DNA from 3 places in the Humidesulfovibrio mexicanus genome. Region 3 is predicted to be linked to each of the others. Evidence: riboswitches for the same ligand, from Rfam matches in the RefSeq annotation. Region 3 holds a riboswitch; each other region holds the start of a gene.
What was found. Region 3 has a riboswitch for cobalamin ahead of CHB73_RS11620 (sirohydrochlorin cobaltochelatase). Riboswitches for the same ligand answer to the same signal wherever they lie in the genome.
Positions count from the first base shown of each region.

Region 1: another riboswitch for cobalamin. It lies ahead of CHB73_RS02955 (ribonucleoside triphosphate reductase); the one in region 3 lies ahead of CHB73_RS11620 (sirohydrochlorin cobaltochelatase).
Region 2: another riboswitch for cobalamin. It lies ahead of metE (5-methyltetrahydropteroyltriglutamate--homocysteine S-methyltransferase); the one in region 3 lies ahead of CHB73_RS11620 (sirohydrochlorin cobaltochelatase).

Region 1 is NZ_FZOC01000001.1:623,006-628,528, reverse strand. It holds gene CHB73_RS02965 (hypothetical protein) at 488-778, shown strand; gene CHB73_RS02960 (anaerobic ribonucleoside-triphosphate reductase activating protein) at 843-1,556, opposite strand; gene CHB73_RS02955 (ribonucleoside triphosphate reductase) at 1,583-3,763, opposite strand; cobalamin riboswitch at 3,893-4,110, opposite strand; gene serS (serine--tRNA ligase) at 4,431-5,523, opposite strand, start outside.
Region 2 is NZ_FZOC01000006.1:73,421-78,943, forward strand. It holds gene metE (5-methyltetrahydropteroyltriglutamate--homocysteine S-methyltransferase) at 1-1,687, opposite strand, end outside; cobalamin riboswitch at 1,856-1,993, opposite strand; gene CHB73_RS12625 (trimeric intracellular cation channel family protein) at 2,077-2,715, opposite strand; gene CHB73_RS12630 (tetratricopeptide repeat protein) at 2,767-5,523, opposite strand, start outside.
Region 3 is NZ_FZOC01000005.1:64,976-70,498, forward strand. It holds gene CHB73_RS11605 (ABC transporter substrate-binding protein) at 1-686, opposite strand, end outside; gene CHB73_RS11610 (ABC transporter ATP-binding protein) at 598-1,386, opposite strand; gene CHB73_RS11615 (FecCD family ABC transporter permease) at 1,383-2,546, opposite strand; gene CHB73_RS11620 (sirohydrochlorin cobaltochelatase) at 2,548-3,444, opposite strand; cobalamin riboswitch at 3,582-3,770, opposite strand; gene CHB73_RS11625 (chemotaxis protein CheA) at 3,789-5,420, opposite strand; gene CHB73_RS11630 (Hpt domain-containing protein) at 5,417-5,523, opposite strand, start outside.

The DNA of each region.
Region 1 (5,523 bases), on a different contig from region 3:
TGTGCGCCGGAGAGGGCCCGCCGGGCGGCGCCGTCTTCGGTTCAACGGCAACGACGGGCGTTTGCCCAAGACAGCCTTTCTGCTTTTCCCCGCAATTGAGGAGGTACGCAGCGCCTGCTTCTGCGCCCCCGGACGTGCCGGTCCAAGGGGTTGCGTCTGCGCCCGCCGTCCCCGGATCGGGTGGACCCGGAACATCCTGCCGCGCCGCGTACCTGGCACCCGGCAAATTTTTCCAGACAGTCTCTTGAGTTTTTTTAGCGAACGGTTGTCAGCTCGGTGTCGGTCTGGGCGCTTTACTCTGTGGCGTAAATACGTATATGCCTTCCGCTGCAATGGGGCGTGGCCGCTGCCCCGGCGTGCGCCCGGTCAGCCCCGATGCGTGCAGAACGGGGAGCCATGGGCGGTGAGCCGTCGCGGCCGGACAGGAACCGCGTCCGAGTCCCTGGGGGACGCCGGGTCGCGGCTTCAAGCCAGCAGGAGATGGGGCATGAAGAAAGGGTTCTGGGCTTTGGCTGCGCTTTTCGCCATTCTGGCCTTCGCGGTCAGCGGCCAGGCCGCTGAGCAGGGCGGGCAGAAGGCGAAGGCGGCTTCGGCCAGGAAGGTGAAGGAGGGCAAACCCTGCAAGGGGTTCGACCCAAAGACGGACGTTGTCGTCGAGCGGGACAAGGCGGGCAATTGCGTCTTGTACCACCGCGACCCGAACTCCCCAGGCGTCAGCTTTGTCTTCGACGCCAACGGGGAACTGTGGGCACGAAGCTACGGGAAGAATTTCGAGTAGTCCGGCGCAGGCTTTCGGGGCGCGCCAGCGCTCCGGAAGCCTGACGCCACGCACTGGCCCGGGCCTACTGCCGCACCACGAGGCTGGCGTGCTGGCCCAAGGCGGTCTGCAGGGCTTCGGAGAGCTGACGCGGCACATGGCCGCGGCCCGTTTCGGCCAGGGCGGCGTCTTCGCAGCCATCGGGCTGGAAGGCCTGGATGACCCAGGGGACGTTTTCGGCCTCCTGCGCGGCGTTGGCCAAGCCTTGGCGCAGTTCTCCCGCCAGCTCCAGAAGATCGTGTTCCGTGAGCACCTGCGGGTGCCAGGTGGTGCGCAGCTCGAAGGCTACGCCGGATTTTCGCAGCAGGGCCAGGCTTGCCCAGGCGGCGTCCGCCGAGGCCGCGACGCCGGTAACGCGCTCGTAAAGCCGAGCCGGGGCCTTGATGTCCATGCCCACCCAGTGCGCCAGGGGCAACACGCGGGCCATGGCCTGCGTGGCCATGCCGCTGGTGTGCAGTCCCACCGCGTAGCCCATGTCGCGCACCTGGGCCATGGCGTCGGCCAGGCCCGGCTGGAGCAGCGGCTCCCCGCCGGAGAAGACCACAGCTTCCAGCAGGCCGCGTCGTGTATCAAGCCACTGCGCAACGGAGTCCCAGGTGCGGTCGCCGGGGCCGAAGGGGCGCAGGGCCGCGTTGTGGCAGTACGGGCAGTTCCAGGCGCAGCCCTGGCAGAACACCACAGCCGAAAGCCTGTCCGGCCAGTCGATGGTGCTCAAGGGCAGGAGGCCGCCAACGTTCAAGGCCGCCTCCCCGTTCGGGTTCCGGCTCATTCCGCAGCCAGGGGCAGCGGTTCGCGGAAGCACACCCGCTCGTCATACTCGCCCTTCTTGCCGATGTTGAAGGCCGAGCGGGGCCGGTAGTAGCCCATGACGCGGGTCCAGATTTCGCAGGGCTGCTCGCGGCCCTCCGCGGAGCATGTGGGGCAGGTTTTGCGCTCCCCGTCGAGGTAGCCGTGGGTGGGGCACACGGAGAAGGTGGGCGTTACCGTGATGTAGGGCAGCGCGAAGCGGGAGAGCGACCGGCGCACGAGCTCCATGCAGGCCGCTGCGCTCGAAACCCGTTCGCCCATGTACAGGTGCAGCACCGTGCCGCCGGTGTATTTGCGCTGGAGCTGCTCCTGCCGCGTGAGGGCCTCGAAGGGGTCGTCCGTGAAGCCAACCGGCAGTTGCGAGGAATTGGTGTAGTAGGGCTGTTCCGGGGTGCCCGCCTGGAGGATGTTCGGGAAGCGCTTGCGGTCTTCCTTGGCGAAACGGTAGGTGGTGCCCTCGGCCGGGGTGGCCTCCAGGTTGTACAGGTGCCCGGTCTCCTCCTGGTAGCCGGTGATGCGCGCGCGCAGGTGGTCCAGGAAGCGCACGGCCAGGGCGTAGCCCGCCTCGGTGGTGATGTCCTCGGCCCCGGCGGTGAAGTTGCGGATCATCTCGTTGATGCCGTTCACCCCGATGGTGGAGAAGTGGTTGCGCAGGGTGCCCAGGTAGCGCTTGGTGTAGGGGAAAAGTCCCGCGTCCATGCGGCGCTCTATCTCCTTGCGCTTTATTTCCAGGCTGGTGCGCGAGATGTCGAGCAGGGCGTCCAGGCGGGCGTACAGGTCGCGTTCGCTGCCGCGCGACAGGTAGCCCAGGCGTGCGCAGTTGATGGTGACGACGCCGAGCGAGCCGGTCTGCTCCGCGCTGCCGAAGAGCCCGTTGCCGCGCTTGAGCAGTTCGCGCAGGTCGAGCTGCAGGCGGCAGCACATGGAGCGCACCATGTTGGGCGTAAGGTCGGAGTTCACGAAGTTCTGGAAGTACGGCAGGCCGTACTTGGCGGTCATCTCAAAGAGCAGGTCCACATTGGGCCCGTCCCAGGGAAAGTCCTTGGTGATGTTGTACGTCGGGATGGGGAAGGTGAACACGCGGCCCTTGGCGTCGCCCTCGGTCATCACCTCGATGTAGGCGCGGTTTATCATGTCCATTTCCGGCTGGAGCTCGCCGTAGGTGAAGGGCATCTCCTCGCCGCCGATGACCGGGCGCTGCTCCTTCAGGTCGTCCGGGCAGGTCCAGTCGAAGGTGAGGTTGGTGAAGGGGGTCTGCGTGCCCCAGCGCGAGGGCACGTTGAGGTTGTAGATGAGTTCCTGGATGCACTGGCGGACATCTTCATAGGCCAGCGCGTCCTTGCGCAGAAAGGGGGCCATGTAGGTGTCGAACGAGCTGAAGGCCTGCGCTCCCGCCCATTCGTTCTGCAGGGTGCCAAGGAAGTTCACTATCTGCCCCACGGCGCTGGTGAGGTGCTTGGGCGGCTTGGCCTCCACCTTGCCCGGCACGCCGTTCAGGCCTTCGGTCAAAAGTGTGCGCAGCGACCAGCCCGCGCAGTAGCCGGCCAGCATGTCCAGGTCGTGGATGTGCAGGTCGCCCTCGCGGTGCGCTTGGCCTACTTCCCTCGGGTAGACGTGGTTCAGCCAGTAGTTGGCCGTCACCTTGCCGGAGACGTTCAGGATCAGCCCGCCCAGAGAATAGCCCTGGTTGGCGTTGGCGTTCACCCGCCAATCCAGCCGGTCCAGGTATTCGTTGACGCTGGCGGCCACGTCCACCACGGTCTTTCTGTCGTGGCGCAGCTTGGCGCGCTGTTCACGGTACACGCTGTAGGCGCGCATGGTCTTGAAGTGGTTGGCGGAAATAAGCGCCTGCTCCACCGCGTCCTGAATGTTCTCAATGTCCGGCACGCGTCCGGAAAAGCGGTGGGAGAGCACCTTCACCACCTGCGCGGTGATGAGCCTCGCCTCGTCGTCGTCGAATTCGCCCGTGGCCGCCCCGGCGCGGCGGATGGCCGAGCGGATTTTGGTGGCGTCGAAGGCGATGGTTTCGCCGTTGCGCTTGCGCACCTGGACGGGGGGAGCGATGGGCCGCAGAGGGGTGAGCACCGGTGCTGGCTGCGAGGAGATGGGATCGGACGGGGTGTCTGCGGCGTGAAGCATCTGCTTCCTCCATGTCGTCTGTGGTGTCTTTGAAGCGGCGGGGGGACCGGCAGGGAGTGGGGCGAAGCCCCGTACCCGTGTGCCGCATCGCCCTCCCGCGAGGCTGTTGCGTCAGTTCGTCCGCGTTGTTGCAGCGGGCGTGAGCGGGCAGGTCTTCGGACTTGCGGGCGTTTGGGGCGGTGGCCGCCGTTTTCGTCCGCCGACTTCCCGGCTTGCCGCCAGTGTCATGCCATCCGTTCCGGATGGGGGGACGCGTACCCGTTTACCGCTGCGGGGCAGTTCCGGACTTGCACCGGATTCCCTTTTCACCCGGACCAGGTCCAGGCACCAGCTCACCAACGCTTATGGGCGTCCGGAAGCGTGAAGTCAAGCTGCTTATTGTGCTGTAACCTGTTGATTTTTAATGCTGTTGTTCCCGACCGGAGGGGTGGGGGATTGCGCCAACGGCCATGAATTACTGGCAGAACTTCCGCTGGTGAGAGCTTGTAGATTTTCAAGAAAAATTCTTGAAAATGGTCCGGACTGCCGCCGCAGGCAGACGTGCGGGCGCGGCCGCTCCCCGGGCGAAGCTGCGCCGATCCTGGTCTCCGGGGCTTTGCAGCTCGTGCTGGGGGCAGGCGTCCCGCCCTTGCCCCCAGGATTCTGGAAACGCCAGCGCGCGCCGCGCCTATTTCGGCCCGATGCGCTCCACGCCGCCCATGTAGGGGCGCAGGGCCTCTGGCAGCAGAACGCTCCCATCGGCCTGCTGGCCGTTTTCCAGCACGGCCACAAGGGTGCGGCCAACGGCCAAGCCGGAGCCGTTCAGGGTGTGCAGGAACTCGCTCTTCTTCGCGCCCTTGGCCTTGAAGCGGATGTTCGCCCGCCGGGCCTGGAAGTCCAGGAAATTGGAGCAGGAGGAGATTTCGCGGTATTTGTCCTGTCCGGGCAGCCAGACCTCGATGTCGTAGGTCTTGCAGGAGGAGAAGCCCAGGTCGCCGCCGCAAAGCTGGATGACGCGGTAGTGCAGGCCCAGGCGCTGCAGCACCATCTCCGCGTGCCCGGTGAGCCGCTCCAGTTCCTCGAAGGATGTGTCCGGATGCGCGAAGCGCACAAGCTCCACCTTGTGAAACTGGTGCTGGCGGATGAGGCCCTTGGTGTCCTTGCCGTAGCTCCCGGCCTCGCTGCGGAAGCAGGGGGTGAGCGCGCAATAGCCCAGGGGCAGCTGGTCCTCCTCCAGCACTTCGCCCGCGTGCAGGTTGGTCACCGGCACCTCGGCCGTGGGGATGAGGTAGTAGTCCTGGCCCTGGATCTTGAAGAGGTCCTCCTCGAACTTGGGCAACTGGCCCGTGCCGGTCATGGAGGCCTTGTTCACGATGTATGGAGGAATGACCTCGGTGTAGCCGTTTTCGGCAGCGCAATCGAGCATGAACGCGCCCAGGGCCCGCTCAAGCCGGGCCGCCCAGCCGAAGCTGACGCAGAAACGCGAGCCCGTGAGCTTGCCCGCGCGCTCGAAGTCCAACCCGCCCAACGCCTGGCCCAGCTCCCAATGCTCCTTGGGCGCGAAGGCGAACTCCGGCTTGGCCCCCCAGTGGCGCAGCACCGGGTTGTCGTTCTCGGTGCAGCCGTCCGGTGTGGATTCGTGCGGAATGTTTGGCACTTTCAAGAGCCAGTCGCGTTCCTGAGCCTCAATGACGGCAAGCTCCGCGTCCAGTTCCTTGACCCGCTCGCCCATGGCGGACATGCGGGCCATGAGTTCGGTCGCGTCCTGCCCTGCGCGCTTG
Region 2 (5,523 bases), on a different contig from region 3:
CCTTCATGGGCTTGTCCGTCAGCGACTGGGCGAAGCGCGCCCAGGCAACGGTCATGGGCGCGGGGCGGCTCACGTCGCCAAAGATCACCGGCGGTTTGACGCAGCGCGAGCCGTAGCTTTGCACCCAGCCGTTCTGCGTGAAGCAGAAGCCGGAGAGCCGCTCGCCGAAGTGCTCCACCATGTCGTTGCGCTCGGGCTCGCCGTGCACCAGCACGTCCAGGCCCAGCCCTTCCTGCCGGGCCACAACGTCGCGAATGGCCTCGCGCATGGCCTCCTCATAGGCCTGGAGGGGAAGCTCGCCGCGCTTGAATCTGGCGCGCGCCTGGCGCAGTTCTCTGGTTTGCGGGAAGGAGCCGATGGTGGTGGTGGGCAAAAGCGGCAGGCCCAGCCGTTGCCTCTGGAGCGCGGCCCGCTCGGGATACGGCAGGGCGCGGAAGAGCATCTCCGGCGTGGCCGCGGCCATGCGCCGCCGCACCTCCGGGTCTTGCAGGCGCGGACTTGCCGCGCGCCCGGCCTGGGCCCGTGCGTTCTCGGCCAGCCAATCCGCGCAGGACGCCTTGCCGCTGTGTTCCAGCCCGGCGGCGCAATCCGCCAGTCTGCGCAACTCCTCGCACTTCTGCAAGGCGAAGGCCATCCAGCCCCGCAGCTCCGGGTCGAGCAAGGTCTCGTCGCCCAGGTCCAGGGGACAATGCAGCAGCGAACACGAAGGCGCGACCAGGACGCGCTCCACACCCAGGCGCTCCACCGCGCGGGAGAGCAGGGCCAGGGCCTTGCGCGCGTCCACCCGCCACACGTTGCGGCCGTCCACCACGCCAAGGGACAGGCTGGTTCCGGGGGCGAGGTGGGCGAACACGCCGTCCAGCTGCTCCGGCGCGCGCACCAGGTCCAGGTGCAGGGCGTCCAGCTCAAGGCCGGAAACCACATCCACATTCTGGGCCATGGAGCCGAAGCAGGTGGTGAGCATGAACCGGGCCGGCCTGGCCGCCCTGGCCAGGGTTTCGATGGCCGTGCGGAAGCGCCGGGGCAGGGCCTGGGGCAAGTCCAGCGCCAGCACGGGCTCGTCCAGCTGTATCCACTCTGCCGCGCCGCGTTTGGGGTCGGCCAGGGCCTGGACAAGTTCGACATAGGCTTGGGTGAGTTCGGGCAGAAGCTCAAAGCGGTCAAAGTCCGGGCCGACGGACTTGGCCAAGTGCAGGAAGGTGCAGGGGCCGGGCAGAACCACCTTGGCCCGCAGGCCCGCATCGTGCGCCTCGGCCAACTGCTCCAGCAGGCCGGAGGCGTCGGGCCGGAAGACCTGGCCGCGCTCCAGCTCCGGCACAAGGTAGTGGTAGTTGGTGTCGAACCACTTGGTCATCTCCAGTGCGGCCACGCCCTCGCCGCCGCGCGCCATGCGGAAAAAGGCGTCGAGGTCGTCCGGCATGGGCGGCTGCCCGTCCTGGCGGAAGCGCTGCGGCGCGACGCCAAGGCGCACGGTCATATCCAACATGTGGTCGTAGAGGGAGAAATCGCCCACGGGCACGATGTCGACGCCCGCCTGAACCTGTGCGGTCCAGTGGCGCAGGCGCAGGCTTCTGGCGGTCTCAAGCAGGGCGGCGCGGCTCGATGTGCCTGCCCAGAACGCCTCCAGCGCGGTTTTGAGTTCACGGGCCCTGCCCATGCGGGGAAAGCCCAGGGTGTGCGTCAGCATGAAGCTACCTCCGGTGGTCGCGGTTGTGCCAGGACCGGGGGACAAGGACGCAGAAACCGCATGGGGGTGCGGGAGGACGCGCCGGGAGACCCGGCGTCGTGGGGGGCTTGAAAGCCCGTGCCTCTCTGGCCCAGTCGCGGGGCCTGCGGCTTTGTCCTGCTTCGAGGCGTCTTCTGGCTTCCGGGCGGGGGCACGTTCCCCCTGCCGTGGTGGCCGCATCCTTCCCAGGTCCTTGGACCCAGTGGGCACAGCCGGCATGTTTCCCGGTCACAGCAGCGCGTCTGCGACGGATTTGCACCGTCTTCCGTTTCTCGAAGGGCGTCTGGCGATTTTCGAGCAGATTGCTGGCTATCCCGGAGCGCGGCGCACTGTCAAGACGCCGGTCGGGGTCAGTCGCCCGCGCCGGAAGGCCGGGGCAGCCCCCAGCCGCGCTTGTAGGCCAGCAAGCGCAAGCCCAGCCCGGAGGCGAAGACGCCAACCAGAGCGGCGGGCGTCAACAGCCGCAAGGCGTTCAAACCGAACACCGCCGCGCCCACCAGCAGGGCCACGCTGCCGTAGAAGCCGCCGCGCAGCACCTCGGGCACTTCGTTCACCAGCAGGTCGCGCAGAATGCCGCCGCCAACCGCGGTAAGCAGGGCCAGGGCCAAAACGCCGAAAAAGGGCGCGTCCGCCTCCACCCCGGCCAGGGCCCCGGAAAGGGCGAAGGCCGAAAGGCCCACGGCGTCGCTGACCACGAAGCCGGTGCGGCGCTCCAGCCGGGGCAGGCGGTGCAGCCGCAGAGCCAGGGCCAGCAGCGCCACGCCGCCCGCCACAAGAAACGGCTCGGCCTGGCGCACCAGGGCCACGGGCTGTCCCAGGAGCACATCGCGCATGGCCCCGCCGCCGCTGGCGGTAAGCAGGGAAAGGATGAACACGCCCATGAGGTCGAGCTTCTTGCGCACCCCGGCCAAAAAGCCGGACAGGGCGAAGGCCGCGCCGCCCGCCAGGGACGCGGCTCGCAGGGCCGGAGTCAGGATGTCGATGTCCACGGCCCGGCTCCTCCTTCCGGAAGCGGGGGCTCCCGGCCCCGCGCTCTTGCGCTACTTTTTGGCGGAAGCCTTCTTCCCTGTTTTTTTCGCAGAGGCCTTGGAACCCGTTTTCTTTTTTTCGGAGCTTTTCCCCGACGCTTTGGCCTTCTTCACGGACTTCGTTTTCTTGGCGGACGCACCCTTCTTTTTGGAAACCTTCGGCTCGTCGTCGCCGTCGGCTCCGCGCAGGGCGGCCTTGGCCTTCTTGCCCTTGCGCTTGGGGGCGATTTGCGGCTCCGGCTCGTCGTCCATGTCTTCCTCGTCGGTCTCCGGGGCCTTCTTGAGGGCGATCATGCCCTGCATGGCCGTGAGGTTGCGCGGAAAGATGCCCAACGAACGCAGAAACAGGGTCTGGGCCTCCTGGTTCTGGCCCTTGGCCAGCAAGGCCCAGCCCATGCCGCCCAAAGCCGCGGCGTAGGGCGTTTCCGGGTGATAGGTGCGCAGCCAGTCGAAGGACTGCAGGGCCTTGTCGTACTGGTGCTGGTGGTAGGCGCTCCAGCCCAGCTTGTCCATGAGGTGGCTCCACTTGTCCCAGGACGCCCCGGTAAGGGGCGCGCGCGGCAGCAGCCTGTCGAAGCAATTCTCGGCCAGGGCCCAGTCTCCCTGCAGGTAGGCCGTGGCCCCAAGGCCGAAGAGCGCTTCCAGGCCGCCGGGACCGCCCGCCAGAATGCGCTCGAACCCGGAACGGGCCGCGGGCAGATTCAAGGCGTACAGCTGGCTCCAGCTCAGGTCCATGGCCAGGGCCCCAAGTTCGGCATGGCGGGAAAGCAGGTCCGAAAGCTCCTGCTCATCCAAAAAGGCGGGATCGAGATTCAACCCGGCCAGGAGCTCTTCCCTGGCCTGCTCGTGCTCGCCCTGGGCCACCAGGGCGAAGGCCAGACCATAGCGCGGCCCGGCAAGCCCCTTGTCCAGGGCCACCGCGCGGCGGAAATCGCGCACGGCATCGGCCACGCGGCCTTCGTTGAGCGCGGCGAAGCCGCTGGCGCTCATGCGGTCCAGGCGCTCGTGGCGGGACTTGGGGGCCTGCTGCTGGGCGGCCACGGCCTCGCGGTCGCGGCCCTGGCGGGTGAGCAGCAGCACCAGGGCGCGCCAGTTCAGCGAATTGGTGGGATCCAGGCGCACGGCGTCGCGCAGATGGGGCTCGGCCATGTCCAAATGCCCACGCGAAAGCAGCGACAAACCGTCGCCCAGATGGGCATCGGCGTCGTCCTTGTTCACGGTGATGAGCGTCTGGAACAGCGCATGGGCCTTGTCCTCCTGCCCGGCCCAGAAGCTGGCCCAGGCCAGCGCGCGGCGTCCGGGGCGGCTATTGGGATTCTGGCGCAGGTATTCCTCAAGGTAGGGCGCTGCGGTGGTGGGGTACAGCTTGCGCGCGTAGGCCTCGCCCATCTCCAGGAACAGGTCCAGGTACTCCGGCCGCGAGCGCATGAGCTCCAGCACCTCTGGCGTGGCGGCGAAGTCCGGGCTGAGGAATATGGCTTCGGCCAAACGCTTGCTGGCCTGCTCCGCCCTGCCCTGCCGGGCCAGGGTGATGCCCATGCCGTAGGCGGCTGCGGGCAGCGTGGGATTCTGCCGACGCGCCTCGGCGAAGGCGGACAGGGCGTCGTCGTACTGCCCCAGGCGCAGCCGCGCCCAGCCCAGGCCGTTCCAGCCCGTGGTGGAGCGCTTCTCCTGGGTCACCAGGCGGAAGTATTCGGCGGCCGCGGCGTCGAACTGGGCGCGGTCGTAGAGGATGCGCGCGGCGGCCAGGCGGCTGTCCACATAGTCGGGCCGGGCGGAAAGAGCGGCGCGAAAGGCGTCGAGCGCCTTCTGGGAGTCGCCCTGGGCGAGTTCAAGGTGTCCCAGGGTGTTCAGGGCCAGGGCGTTCCTCGGCTCCGCGGCCAGCACGCGGCCCAACAGTTCCCGTGCCTGGTCCGCACGCCCGCGGGCCAGGGCGGTGGCCGCCAGCCCCACCTGCGCGCCCGTACCGCCGCCCACGGCCTTGCCCGCGCCGTGGCGGGGCGAGGCGGCGTCGGAAAAGGACTCCCAGGCGCGGTCCAGGTGTCCCAGGCGCAGGAAGCTCCAGCCCATGCCCAGCAGGCAGGCCTCGTCGCCGGGGTCCACATCGTCCAGGTAGGCGGAAAGCTTCTCCAGCGCGGCCATGTACTCGGCCTTGTGGAAGAAGGCCAAGCCCCAGTCCTTGAGCACCGGGCGCAGCACGGGATCGGCCATGACGGCGCGTTCAAGCGGGGCCGCCATGTTCGGGTCGGCGCACACCAGGCCCCGCAACGGCGCACGGGCCTCCTCGCGACGTCCCTGGGCAAGCAGCGTGCGCGCCTGGCCCAGCAACGCCTCGGAACGGTAGTGCCTGCCGCCGGTCAGCCCGGCATACAGGGCCAAGGCCGCCTCGGCCTCGCCCGCAGACTCGTGCAGGCGCGCGGCTTTGAGCCTGGCCAAATCATCGCGCGGCGCATCGCCGGGAAACGTCGAACTGCTGCGCTGCACCTCGGCCCAGGCGGCCAGGGCTCCCGCACGGTCGGAAAGCTGTGCGCGGGCGTCGCCCAGGGCCAGCAACAACTCCTTGGGCGAGCCCAGCACATCGGGACCGGGCGCGGCGGCCTCCAAAAAGGCGCGGGCCTCGCGCGGCTGGCCCCGGCCCAGGGCGATGAGCCCCAGGGCCAGCCGCGCGTCCGCCGGAACGCTCTCGCGCAGCATGTCCGGATAGGCTGGTGCGGTGCGGCTCTTGTCCAGGGCCTCGTTCAGGGCGTCCACGGCGCTCGTGGTCTCCCC
Region 3 (5,523 bases):
ACGCAGTTGATGCCGCCCGCCCGGCGGATGATTTCCGTCACCAGGCTTTTTTGCCCCACGCTGAACATGTTGGGCGAGCGCACCTCGAAGAACGTGCGGGGTCGGCCGCTGGTGCGGGCCACTTGCGCGTCCACGGCGTCCAGCCGGGCCTGCAGGCCCAGCACCATGGCCTCGGCCCTGTCGTCCGCCCCGGTGAGGGTTCCCACCCGGCGGATGACGCTCATGAGCTCCGCGAAGCTCCCCGCGCGGAACACGGCCACGCTCACGCCGTGGCGCATAAGGGCGTCCACCGGGATGGAGGCCTCCTTGCGCCCGGCCATCTGGAGCACCAGGTCGGGCTTCTGGGCCAGCACGGCCTCGATGTTGGGGCGCATGTGCGTGCCGATGACCGGCAGCTTGGCGATGCGCGCCGGGGTTGTGTCGGCGTTGGTGCGCGCCACGATGGCCTCCGCCCGGCCCAGGCCGTCCAGGATCTCGTTGAAGGCCCCGTAAAGGGCGATGACGCGCACGGCCGGGCGCGGCAGCACGATCTCCCGGCCGGTGTCGTCGGTGACGCGCACCCCGGCCAGGGCCGGGCGGGCCGTGCACAGGGCCGCGCTAAGGACGGCCAGGGCCAGCGCCAGGAACCATGTGCGCCTGGGGCGCGCCGGTGACGGGGTGCGGGGCCACGCGGATGTCGGTCTCATAGATGTCCTTCAGGTTCGCTTCGGTGAAGACTTCGGCCGTGGGGCCGTCGAGCGCCACCCGCCCGCCCTTGAGGAAGATCAGCCGGGGGCAGTACAGGGCGGCCAGGTTCAGGTCGTGGGCCGCGGCCAGCACCGTGCCGCCAGCCCTGTGCTGTGCGGCCAGCAGGTCGAAGGCCTCCACGCGCCGGGCCAAATCCAGGGCGCTGGTGGGCTCGTCCAAAAGCAGCAGGCGGCGGCCCTGGCACAGGGCGCGGGCCAACAGCACGCGCTGGCGCTCCCCGCCGGAAAGCCCGCAGGCCTCGCGCGGGGCCAGCTCCTGGCAGCGGGCCTCGGAAAGCGCCGCGTCCACGGCGGCTTCGTCCTCCGGCCCGCAGCCGCCGAAAAATCCGGCATGGGCGTAGCGGCCCATGCGCACCAGCTCCCGTACGGTGAAGCCCTGCGGCACCTGCACGCTTTGCGGCACGCAGGAGGCCAGGCGCGCCCGCTCCCGCGCGGAGATCCGCGCCAGGTCTCGGCCGTCCAGCTCAACCCGGCCGTCCAGGGGCGTCAGCACCCCGGCCAGCGTCAGCAGCAGCGTGGTCTTGCCCGAGCCGTTGGGGCCGAGCAGGGCCGCGAACTCGCCCGCCGCAAGGCGCAGGTCCACCCCGTGCAGCACCGCGCGGCCGCCGTAGCCGGAGCGCAAGCCCGAAGCGCGGATCATGCGCCGCCCCCGCCCCTGGCCATGAGACCCCTGCGGGCCAGCAGCAGGCAGAAGAACGGTCCGCCCACAAGGGCCGTCACCACGCCCACGGGCAGTTCGGCTCCGCCGGGCAGCACGCTGCGCGCCGCCACGTCGGACCAGATGAGCAGAAGCGCGCCCAGCAGGGCCGAGGCGGGCAGGAGCCGCGCGTGCCCGGCCCCCAGGAACAGCCGCGCCAGGTGCGGCACCACCAGCCCCACGAAGCCGATGACCCCGCTGACCGCCACGGCCGCGCCGGAGAGCAGGCTTGCGCCCAGAAGCAGCCACAGGCGCGAGCGCCCGGCGTCCAGGCCCAGCATCCGCGCCTGGGTTTCGCCCAGGGCCAGCAGGTCCAGCTCGCGCGCGCGCCAGAACACCAGTCCCGCGCCAAGCAGCATGTACGGCCAGGCCAGCTCCGCGTGCTCGAAGCCCCGGCCCTGGAAACTGCCCATGACCCAGAACACGATGCTGGCCACGGACTCCTCGTCCAGGCTTTTCAAGAGCGAAATAAGGGCGGAGAGGAAGGTGGACACCACTATGCCCGCCAGGACCACGGTTTCCCGCCGCAGGCCGGAGAGCGGCCCGCCTCCGGCGCGCGCCAGCAACAGCACCAGGGCCAGCGCGCCGAGCGCTCCGGCCAGGGCGCAGGCGGGCAGGGCCATGGCCTGGCCCGTTTGCGCGGCCTGCCCGGCCAGCCCGCCCAGGATGGCCGCAGAGGCGCCGAACGCCGCGCCGCCGGAGACGCCCAGGGTGAAGGAGTCGGCCAGGGGGTTGCGCAGCACGCCCTGGAAGGCCGCGCCCGCCACGGCCAGGGCCGCGCCGGTGAGGCCCGCCAGGAGCACCCGCGCCAGGCGGATGTCCACCACCACCAAGGCCAGGTCCGGGGCCACGGGCGCGCCAAGGGGGATCCCGGCCGCTTGGGCCAGGGCGCGCAGTGCGTCCTGGGCCGTGGTGGGATAGCTGCCCACGGCGCAGGCCAGGACCATTGTGGCGGCAAGTCCCGCCGCCAGCGCGACGGGCAGGGCGAGCGCCCGGACGGCGGCCCGGACGACAGGTCGGTCCGGGGCGCGCAGTGCGGCGGAGCGAAAGTCCCGCCGCACTGGCCCTGTGGCCCCGGTTTCGTGTTCGCCCTGCCCGGTCATGCTAGTGGTCCAGTTCCTTCACGGCGTCCTTCAGGTGCTCGATCCACAGCCTGGCCACGGCCGGACGGCTGCCCAGGCCCGTGAGCTCGGCCTTTGGCGCGAAGCCCTTGGCCTTGAGGATGCTGACCCAGGAGTCCTCCTCGCTGCCGGCCATGTCGTTGTGGGCGTGGTCGCCGGCCACGCTCATCAGCGGCAGCAGGTGCACGGTGCGCGCGCCCATGCGCTTGAGGGCCGGGATGATGTCCTCCAGGCTGGGGCTGCTTTCCACCGTGGCCACGAACACGCCGGGATCCTTCTTCCACAGTTCCAGCTGCAGGGCGGAGTAAGCCGCGTTGGCCGGATGCTCGGTGCCGTGGCCCATGAGCACGACGGCTTCGCCGCGCCCGCGTTTGGGCAGGCTTTTCAACACGGCCTGGGCGGCCAGGGCGATGTCCTCGGGCGTGGAGAGCAGCGGGCGGCCCACGCTGATTGTGCCCATGGACTTGGGCATTCCCTCGAAGGCCTTGGCCGTGGCGCTGATGTCGGTGAACTCGCGGCCGGGGATGGAATGCAGGGACTGCACGGCGACCTCGGTGAAGCCCTCCGCGGCCATGTCGGCCAGGGCCTGGGCCGGGGAGCGCTTCTGCACGCCTTCGCCGGCGATCTTGTCGCGGATGATCTTGGAGGAATAGGCTAGGCGCACGGGCACGCCGGGGAAGGCCGCCTTGGCCTGCCGCGTCAGTTCGTCGATGGATGCGGCGGCTTCGGGCACGCTGGTGCCGAAGGCCACCAGCAGAATGCCGCGCTTGGCCTCCGGAGCCTTGCCGTGCTCTCCGGCGAAGGCGGGCGCGGAAAGGCAGAGGCACAGCAGGGCCGCGGCGAACAGGGACCAATGGAAACGGACTGCGCGTGAACGCATGGGAACCTCCAAAAGCGGAGGGCGGAGTTGGGGGACGCAAAAAAAGCCCCCGTTCCGCGCAACAATAGGCGGAAGGGAGGCTCCGTTTTCATCCCCTTGCGTGTCCCGTCGGACAAAAGCCCTCGTTGCCGACGAGAAGCCATGACACGTGTCCGGCAGGTCTTCCGGCTCACCCCATCGGCCCCGGCCTTCCCGGAAGCATTCTTCCAGTGGCGCGCTTGGGGGCTGACTATTCGCGGGGCTCACGGCGGCGGGTCCGCTCCCGGTTCGCACGGGATTCCCTTTTCACCCCGCGTTGGCGGGGCACCGGACGCAAGGGCGATAGTATGCGGCGGCTTTCGCTGTCAAGCCTGGGCAGGGGGGGCGGCGGGCGCGGCCAGTTCGGCGAGCAGCTTCTCGATGTCCAGCACCAGCGCGTCGCTTTCGCCCATCATGCCGAAGCCCAAAATGGGCAGGGTGTAAATGTCCTGTACGGGCACGGTGAAGCCGGTGACCACCACCTGCTGCTGGCGCAGCACCTCGTCCACCAGCAGCGCGGCCGAAAGCTCGCCCATGCGTACGGTAATGATGAGGCCGCGGTCGATGTCCGGGCAGGCGTCGTCCAGGTCCAGGTGGCGGCACAGGCGCAGCAGGTGGAATATCTGCCCGCGCACGCTCACGGTCTCGCCGCCGTCGGGCAGGGACACCAGGTCGCCTGCGCGCGGGGCGTAGATCTCCAGCACGTCGCGCGAGGGCACGATGAGGGTCTCCGGGCCAACGCGGCACACCAGCGCGTCCACGATGCCCTCGTTCACCGAGCGCGACAGCGGGATGGAGAGCAGGAAGCGCGAGCCGCCTCCGGTGAGGTTCTCGATGGAGATGTCGCCGCCGAGCTGCGCGCGCACGGCGTTGGCCACGGCGTCCATGCCCACGCCCCGTCCGGAGACGTCGGTGACCTTCTCGGCGGTGCTGAAGCCCGAGGCCAGGATGAACTGGACGATTTCCTGCTCGGAGTATTCGTGGCCTTCCTCCACCAGGCCGCGCTCCCGGGCCTTGTTCAGAATCTTCTCCGCATTGAGGCCCCGGCCGTCGTCCGTGACCTCCACATAGGCGGTGTCGCCCTTGCGGTAGGCTGTCAGACGCACGCTGCCGGTCTCGTCCTTGCCTTTTTCCGCGCGCTCCTCCGGGCCTTCCAGGCCGTGGTCCAGGGCGTTTCGCAAGAGGTGCACCAAGGGTTCGTTCAGGCTTTCCACGATGGTCTTGTCCAGGGCCAGCTCGTCGCCGCTGATGACGAAGCGCACCTTTTTGCCCATCTTTTGCGACAGGCTCTGCACCAGGCGGTTCATGGGCAGGAATATCTGCTTCAGGGGCACCAGGCGGATGGCGTCCACCTGGTTCTGCAGGCCGGTGATCACCGTGTCCAGCTCCGCCAGGGTGGAGGCGGACAGGGTGGCCCCTCGCGTGCCGGACTGCGAAAGCACGGCGAAGGTCACCATGAGCTTGCCCACCAGCTCGATCAGGCTGTCCAGACGCTCGGTAGGCACGCGGATGCTGGTGATGCCCTGCTTGCTGGCGGCCAGGGCCTGTTTGGCGTGGTCGTCGGCGGCGTCTGGCGCGGCGGCGTCGGCATGGGGTGCGTCGGCATGGGGCGCGTCGGGCTGGACTTCAAGGGTTTGGGCCGCCGCGGGCATGGCCTCGGCCACGGGTTGCGGCGCAGCGGGCCTGGGCGCCTCCAGCACGCCCGCCAGGGCGTAGAGGAATTTCTTGTTGGCCTCGCACAGGCGCAAGAGCGCCGTGACCACGTTCTCGTCCACAGGGGTGATGCCGTCGGCCAGCATGTCCAGGAGCGAGATGATCTGGGCCGAGCCGAACTTGACGTGCGTGAGCCCAAGATCCTCCAGCACGGGGGCCACGTCGTTGCCGGTGGGGCGGCCCTCCTCAAGCTTGAGGATGCGCTCCTCCAGCGGGGCGATGCACTGGCGGATGACATCCCTCATTGTCCGGCCTCCTGCTGCGGGGCGGGCATGGGCTCCTGCGGGAACAGGGCGTCGAACTCCCAGGCGTAGAAATTCTCCCTGGCCGCGCCGGAAAGCCCGCGCA